DNA from 2 places in the Vibrio artabrorum genome. Region 2 is predicted to be linked to the other one. Evidence: riboswitches for the same ligand, from Rfam matches in the RefSeq annotation. Region 2 holds a riboswitch; the other holds the start of a gene.
The links. A riboswitch is a leader RNA that binds a small molecule or an ion and turns the genes downstream of it on or off. The one in region 2 is predicted to bind lysine.
Positions count from the first base shown of each region.

Region 1: it holds a riboswitch for lysine, as region 2 does, so the genes downstream of both, lysC (lysine-sensitive aspartokinase 3) here and OCU36_RS05260 (Na+/H+ antiporter NhaC family protein) in region 2, are expected to answer to the same signal.

Region 1 is NZ_AP025458.1:318,675-323,109, forward strand. It holds gene metH (methionine synthase) at 1-1,117, shown strand, start outside; gene lysC (lysine-sensitive aspartokinase 3) at 1,234-2,601, opposite strand; lysine riboswitch at 2,710-2,886, opposite strand; gene OCU36_RS01570 (pyridoxal-phosphate-dependent aminotransferase family protein) at 3,064-4,203, shown strand; gene OCU36_RS01575 (PglL family O-oligosaccharyltransferase) at 4,307-4,435, opposite strand, start outside.
Region 2 is NZ_AP025458.1:1,122,853-1,127,287, reverse strand. It holds gene hisG (ATP phosphoribosyltransferase) at 1-547, opposite strand, end outside; His leader region at 601-737, opposite strand; gene OCU36_RS05260 (Na+/H+ antiporter NhaC family protein) at 925-2,517, opposite strand; lysine riboswitch at 2,630-2,807, opposite strand; gene OCU36_RS05255 (H-NS family histone-like protein) at 3,170-3,574, shown strand; gene OCU36_RS05250 (inosine/guanosine kinase) at 3,751-4,435, opposite strand, start outside.

The sequences.
Region 1 (4,435 bases), 800 kb from region 2:
TGTCGTCTATGTAAATAATGCCTCGCGTGCTGTCGGTGTTTGTACTTCACTACTGTCAGATGAATTGAAACCCGCTTTCGTTGAGAAGTTGGATATCGATTACGATCGGGTTAGAGATCAACACCATCGTAAAAAGCCTCGTACTAAACCTGTTACGCTTGAGAAAGCACGAGCTAACAAAGTGGCTATTGATTGGGATGCTTATACTCCACCGGCCCCTGCGAAGCCGGGTGTACATATCTTCAATGATTTTGATGTATCTACTTTACGTCAGTACATCGACTGGACCCCATTCTTTATGACATGGTCATTAGTCGGAAAGTACCCTGCAATTCTTGATCATGAAGAGGTGGGTGATGAAGCTAAACGCCTATTCAAAGATGCCAACGATTTACTGGATCGCATCGAGAAAGAGAAGTTGCTTGAAGCGCGAGGTATGTGTGCTTTGTTCCCAGCGAACAGTGTTGGTGATGATATTGAGGTGTATACCGATGAATCTCGTACCGAAGTTCTAAAGGTTCTACACAACCTTCGTCAACAAACAGAAAAACCAAAAGGCTTTAACTATTGTTTATCTGATTACATCGCGCCAAAAGATAGCGGTAAAGCAGACTGGATTGGTGGATTTGCGGTAACGGGTGGCATTGGTGAGCGAGAGTTGGCTGATGAATACAAAGCGAAAGGCGATGACTACAACGCCATTATGATTCAGGCAGTTGCTGATCGATTAGCTGAAGCGTTCGCGGAGTATCTGCATAAAGAAGTGAGAAAGGATATTTGGGGTTACTCGCCAGATGAGGATTTGTCTAACGACGATTTGATTCGAGAGAAATACCAAGGTATTCGTCCAGCCCCGGGTTACCCTGCTTGTCCTGAGCATACAGAGAAAGGCACGTTATGGGAGTTGATGGACGTTGAAAAATCGATCGATATGTCATTAACGACGAGCTATGCGATGTGGCCAGGTGCCTCAGTATCTGGTATGTACTTCTCACATCCTGATGCCCGATACTTTGCTATTGCACAGATTCAACAGGATCAACTGGAGAGCTATGCCGACCGTAAAGGTTGGGATATGTTAGAAGCCGAGAAGTGGTTAGGGCCAAACATTAACTAACTTTTAGGCTATGACGAGCTTGGATTCGTAAAGTAAAAAAGAGAAAGGGTTGCTCAAGAGCAACCCTTTTTGTAGCTGTGATTTAGTTATTTATCTGTCGATGATAAACGCATTTTCTACTCAAACAACTCTTGGTGCAGTTTTTGAATCGCCAACTTAGCAACAGATTCATCTAGCAAGAAACACAGGTTGTGTGGGCTTGCTCCGTAACAAATCATACGTAAGTTGAAATCTTCCAGAGTACTGAAAACTTGCTTTGCATAGCCTTTGCTTTCACTCATGTTATTGCCAATAAGAGCCACAACGCACAAGCCGTGCTCGATATCCACAGAGCACAGCTCCTCAAGTTCAATTCGAGCCGCTTCTGGTAATTCTGGTGCACCACCAGAGGTATCTGTTTGGTCTAAAGTGAGTGAAACACTGATCTCTGAGGTGGTGATCAGATCAACAGAGATCTTATGTTTAGCTAGGATCTCGAATACCTTCGCTAAAAAGCCGTAAGCATGGAACATATTAGCGCTGCGCAGCGTAACCATGGTTTGATTGCAGCGTAGGGCAAGCGCTCTAAATAGAGGAGAGCTTTCAACTTGTTGGCGAATCCATGTACCACCAAGTTCAGGAGCTTTAGAGGAGCCGACAAATACTGGGATTTGGTGACGGAGTGCCGGAACTAGCGTTGATGGGTGCAGTATTTTCGCTCCAAAGTTTGCCATTTCCGATGCTTCGCTGAAGCTGATTTCTGGAATCGGCGATGCTTTAGGTGCAATACGAGGATCTGTTGTGTAGATACCTGGAACATCCGTCCAGATCTCTAAACCTATCGCTTGCACAGATTCGGCAATCAGCGCTGCTGAATAATCACTGCCACCGCGGCCCAAAGTCGTGGTATTACCTTGGCTATCAGCACCGATAAACCCCTGAGTAACGACAACTTGTTGCTGGCAAAGTGGGATCAGTTTCTCTTGCGCTAGAGCAGCAATGTCTTCTAGCTGAGGTTCGGCTTTACCAAAATCATCATTAGTACGCAGCACTTCTCTGATATCAAAACGAACCGCTGGTGTGCCGCGCTCGCGAATGATTTGAGCGAGGATATGTGTCGACATCAGCTCACCACATGCGACAAGGTGATCAGTCAGTTTGGCACTGGTTTGGAATGATGCAGCCTCTGCTGCATTCGCAATATCATCAAGAATACCGTGAACTTCTTTCTCGATGCTAATCGAGTCTGTGAGTTGATTAAGAATCACGTTATGAATGTCTGTTAATTGTGCCATTAATTCCTGACGACGAGCTTTGTCTTGAACGCCATTTGCCAGTTCAACCAGTAGGTTTGTGACACCAGAACATGCACTACTTACAACCAGTTTTGTATTGGAGTTGTTTTCAATAATGGCAGCACAACGGCTCATTGCTTCAAAGTTGGCAACACTTGTTCCACCAAACTTAGCGACATTAAAAGAACCAACTACATTAGATGCACTCACGATATATCTCCCACGACTTCCTAAAATAAAATTACGGTTGGGTAATCCAACGTCCGATGTTTTTCGAAGAGAGTATTAGAGCAAAAAGAGAGGAATGATTAGAATAGTCACCTCAGAAGCTCTTCACCATAGATATATGGTGACAGTTGCCGGGATTCAGCCCGCTCAACCGACAATAAAAGTCTGCATCCTTTTATTATCTCGGCACTGCTCCCCATCAATGTTTTGTATTGGAAATGCGGTTCCACAAAACACCTGCCTGGGCAGTGCTCCTCTTCTGCTAGATAGCCGTTTCATTGAACGTGTTTCCGGCAATAATGTCAATCTGTAACTGGAGATAGGCGTAAAAATAATTTTAACAATTATGTGACACTGGTATGACATCAATACTTCTGTCTAATTGCTGAGGTGATCGATTTGCTTTAGGGTGGAATATTCACACCATTAACGTAAGGGATGTACATGTCTAATTTAACACTCACAACGGCCATCGAGAGCTTTTATCCGCCACACCGAACGTTAATGGGACCGGGGCCTTCAGATATTTCTCCTCAAGTTTTACAGGCCTTGAGCCGTCCAACTATTGGCCACCTCGATCCGTTGTTCATCGCGATGATGGATGAACTGAAACAACTTCTTAAGTATGCATTCCAAACAGAGAATGAATTTACGATTGCCGTTTCTGCTCCGGGCAGTGCGGGAATGGAAACTTGTTTTGTTAACTTGATTGAGCCTGGCGAGAAAGTCATTGTTTGCCGCAACGGTGTTTTTGGTGAACGTATGCGAGAGAATGTTGTGCGCTGTGGTGGTGTAGCGGTTCTGGTTGATGACGAGTGGGGCAAGCCCGTTTCCGTTGCAAAGGTAGAACAAGCGTTAGTGGAAAATCCCGATGCCGTGGCTGTTGCTTTTGTGCATGCAGAAACATCAACCGGAGCACTATCTGATGCTCAAGCTATTTCAGCTGTCGCTTGTCAGTTTGATGCGTTAACAATTGTTGATGCTGTGACATCATTGGGTGGTGTGCCATTGTTGGTTGATGAATGGCAGCTTGATGCGGTTTATTCTGGAAGCCAAAAGTGTCTGTCTTGTGTTCCTGGCCTGTCTCCGGTGACATTTTCTCAGCGTGCCGTCGATAAGATGAAAGCCCGTCAAGCGCCAGTACAAAGCTGGTTCCTAGATCAAAGTTTGGTTCTAGGGTATTGGAGTGGAGAAGGTAAGCGGAGCTACCACCATACGGCGCCCGTGAACAGCTTGTATGCTCTACATGAGTCTTTGGTTGTACTGAAAAATGAAGGTTTGGACAATGCTTGGTCACGTCACTACGCGATGCACCAAGCGCTTAAAGTTGGTGTCGAAGCTTTGGGGTTAAAGTTTGTGGTTGATGAAGAGAGTCGTTTACCTCAATTAAATGCGCTTTATTTTCCCGAAGGGATTGATGAAGCAAAAGTTAGAGCCCAGCTGTTAGAAGAATATAATCTTGAAATTGGCGCAGGGCTTGGCTCGTTGGCCGGTAAGACTTGGCGTATTGGTTTAATGGGCTACGGTGCGCGTAAAGAGAATGTCGCGTTGTGTCTAAAAGCGCTAAAAGATGTATTGAAATAGTTGCAATGAACTGAAATTAAAAAGAAAAGCGCATGAGATATCATGCGCTGTTTTCGACTAACCTCAAACGGTTAAATGGTACTTGAGTGCTGAGAGTTCACTATCATTCAGTTGATGATACGTTATCTTCTGCTGGCGGCACTTGCTTATACTGAACCTTTGAAAAGTCTCTGTTAGGGAATAAAAAGCTCGCTTCGCTACGAATTTGCTCCGCTTTACTTTCTTCTCCTAG
Region 2 (4,435 bases):
CTTTTAGGCCGTTTGCTTCGAGCGTTGCACCGGTAGAAACCAAATCTGCGATCGCGTCTGCTAGACCTGCACGAGGAGCAACTTCAACCGAGCCTGTTAACATACAAGTGCTGAATTCAACACCCTGCTCGTCCATGTAAGCTTTAAGTAGTTGTGGGTACGTTGTCGCAATACGTTTGCCTGCAAGATCTTGAGGGCCGTTGTATTCTTCATCTTTATTGATTGCAATAGAAAGGCGACAGCCACCGAAGTCTAAGCGACGTAGTGTGCGAAACTCTGAAGGCTCTTTTAGAGCAACACGATCTAGACGAACTTCTTCTAGCTCATTTTCACCGATGAAGCCAAGGTCAACTACACCGTCCATAATCAGACCTGGAATATCGTCATCACGGACTAATAATAGGTCGATTGGCATATTTAGTGAGTGAACCACCAACCGCTCACCCAAGATGTTAAATTTAACACCACACTTTTTAAGTAAGTCTTGACACTCTTTACTTAAGCGACCTTTTTTTTGAATTGCGATTCTGAGGCGTTGTGTCTGCATTGCTGTTTCCCTGTGCAAATATTTGAATTTATTGATTATTTATAAGCTATAAAACTAAAAAACCCCCGGAAGACTGTGTCATCCCGAGGGTTTAAATCTAAATTCTTTTGACTTAACCACCGGGAGAATTCTGGCTCCCGGGTATACGTAAATCTCCCCGAAAGACTAGATAGGGTGATGATGGTGATGAATGTTCATGACTAACTTACGCATACTTATTAACTCTTAGGTTCTTTACTTTGTTGTATCCACACTAACTAAGCTGGCATCCTTTTTCAACCATTAATTTTAACTTTTTTCACTAAAGTTAAAATTAATTTAATTGGCATAAAAAAAGGAAGCCGAAGCCTCCCTTTAATTACTCAATCAAGTGATGATTAGCTTTTACTCGTTGGCATTTTACAACGAGAGAAATAAGCCAATGCAAAACATACTGCGACAAATGTAAGTGATGCGGCACCGAAAGCAATACCCGTTGACGATGTCATACCTAAGGTAATGAAACCAATACACGATACGAGAGCGACCAACAGTGCATATGGGAGCTGAGTCGATACGTGGTCAATATGGTTACAACGCGCACCAGTAGAAGACAGAATCGTTGTGTCTGAGATTGGAGAACAGTGATCACCAAACACAGAACCCGCAAGAACCGCACTTAACATAGGTAAGATGAATGCGATGTCAGAGGCTGCAGCCATATCACCTGCGATAGGAAGCATAATGCCGAATGTACCCCATGATGTACCTGTCGAGAATGCCATTACGCCAGCAAGAAGGAACAAAATAACAGGTAGCCAATGGTAATCAATATTGCCGGTAACAAGAGACGATAAGTAAGCACCGGTTTTCATGTCGCCGATAACAGAACCAATAGTCCATGCAAACACAAGAATCAGAATAGCGCCAAACATTGAGCTTGCACCAATCCACATTGTTCTTGCGATATCAGCCATAGGCAACTTCTGCTTCAATACTGTCCAGAGTGCAACGAGCAGGCCGACAACACCACCGTAAACAAGAGACTTACCTACATCCGTATTTTCAAAAGCACCTAAAAGATTAAATGCTTGACCATCAGCAGTAAGCGCTTGTCCACCTGTGTATAGCATTGCAGCAATCGTCGCTACGATCAGCAATATGATAGGCATGACTAGGTCAGAAACAGAACCATTTTCACTCTCTTGAATATCGAGATCGTCATGTAGATCATGAGCTTGCTTTTGATCGTTTTCGCCGTCAAAGCCACGACCTTGTGATGCTTCGATCTCATGCTCACGCATTTTACCTACATCGAGACCAAACCATGAAACGGCAAACACCATTAATAGAGCAAACACCGCGTAAAAGTTCATTGGTATCATACGAACGTAAGCCCCAAGAGCTGAATATTCTGTCACACCATGGGTAACTAAGATGCCCCCGACAATAGTAATGATGTAAGCCCCCCAGCTAGATGCCGGCATGATCACACACATTGGCGCTGCAGTAGAATCGAGAATATAAGCAAGCTTAGCGCGAGATACGTAGAAACGGTCAGTTACAGGGCGAGAGATCGCACCTACCGCTAAGCTATTGAAATAATCGTCTACAAAGATGAATACGCCTAAGAAAGCAGCCAGTAGCTTGGAACCACGTTTGCTCTTAACACGAGTTTGTGCCCACTCTGCGAATGCGCGAGTACCACCAGACAGTGTTAATAGAGCCGTTGTCATTCCAAGAATAATGAGGAATGCGACGATGCTCATGTTCCAAGTGTTAATGCCACCATCTTCAATGAACACACCAGACACTTTGGTAAACACGTAGCTAGCTGCGTTACCTACTGAGTAATCAGCAAGTAGAATCGCACCCATAACGATACCGACCCCCAAAGAAACCAATACACGGCGAGTAACAATAGCAAGACTTAAAGCCACCAGTGGTGGGAGTAAAGATAAGGGTGATGTTGCAAAATCTATTAAATTCATGATCTTCAAAAACCAGTTTTTTATTTGGCTAGAGATCTACTGCAGACAAACTTGATACGGCTGACCAAGCTCATGTTGAACTAAGCGAAAGGGAAGTGAACACTTCACCCAACCCTACAGTAGCGCTCCATAGTTTAAAATTAAGACTATGGCAGTGTTGTACCTATTGAGCACAACCCCAGCAAATTGCTTAGATATACAATTGACTTCGGCAACTACACCTTCCATTCCCGTTCATTGGCATCACCCCAACGAAAACTACTCTTTATAGTTGCACCTCTACGTGCGATAACATTATTAACCGTGTCAACCAGAGTTTAACAACCAATCAACCAAAGCACCGCATCAGGTAGCCGTAATTGTACCCATCAAGAGTAACAATGCAACATATCATTCTGAGAAAATAGCGTTTCAATAAAGAACATCTCTGTTGAAGAGCAGTATGCATAATGTAATTACTCGATCAGTCACATATCATTGTTTTAGATAATATTAACAATTGTTATTAATACAATAGAAGATACCCGTCGATTTCAAATATTCATCCCACTTTATATATTTAGGCATGTAATACGAGAAATACTATTTGTTTTATTCCCAAGCTCTGTTTATTATTAGCTGTATTATTTATTTTATCTTGATGGGAAATATCATGTCTGAATTAACAAAAACTTTATTGAACATCCGTAGCCTTCGTGCATTCTCACGTGAATTAACTCTTGAGCAATTAGAGGAAGCACTAGACAAGCTGACTATTGTTGTACAAGAGCGTCAAGAGTCTGAAGCTGAAGAACGCGCGGCTAAAGCAGAGCAAGAAGCGAAGCTTTCTGCTATAGCTGAACAGATTGCAAAAGACGGAATTGATGTTGCAGATCTTATTGCGGCACTTTCTGGCGAAGCCAAAACAAAAACAGCTAAACGTGCGCCACGTCCAGCTAAATACAAATATGTAGATGGCAATGGCAATGAAAAAACGTGGACAGGTCAAGGCCGTACGCCTTCAGCTATCCAAGAGCAACTCGATGCAGGTAAATCTCTAGAAGAGTTTGCTATCTAAATATCTTATTTAATTAGTCTTTACTCAGTTACGCACTAAGCAAGATAATTAATATTAAAACTGCCAATGTAAATATTAATGGTGAGTTTGAAATATTTAGAAACAAAAAAGGCCCCTTTGGGGCCTTTTTTTATATACCTCTTATCGGGTATATAAATAATATGGATAAAAGTATCTTATCTTTCCCAGTAAGCTTCTTCTAAACTATCTTCTCTTTCAGGGAGGCCACGAGATAAACGAGGTGAGTGCTGAACTAACACTTCGTAACTTGCACGGTTTGAATATTTACAAACTTGTGAGAAAGATGAATACGTCAAGAATGAATGCTGATGCTTACTCGAATTTGGCACATTTTCTTTGTGGTACTTATTTGCAGCCATATCATGCAATAAAGCCGACAAAGCGGCATCCCCTGCACCATTGGTATTTTTGATTTTTTCTGGTCCCCCCATGTATGGCGCAATGTGCGAATACACTTTAATTGGGTTTTCACATAAATCTTTATGTGCAGGACGGCTAAATTCAAAACGGTTAAATTCAGCAATTGAACCAGGAAGTAAAGGCAGTGACGTTTCACGCTTCGCGGCATCTTCCGTGTAACCGGCCATAAAGAGGCCAACAGGGCCAGCTGTACATAAAACCAAGTCTACCCACTCTAGCGCTTTATCTGAAGCAGCAAGCGGATCGCTTTCACCCGTTAATGCTTCCGCTTCGTCTTCATTCATTGCCACAACCGTGACATGTTGCTCTAAGAAATCTTTCCAGAATTCTGGATCATCTTGAATAACAAACTTAGTACCTAGTGTAAGAACTACTGGCACATCGTATTTCTTCGCGTATTCGATCGCTTTCATTGTTGCT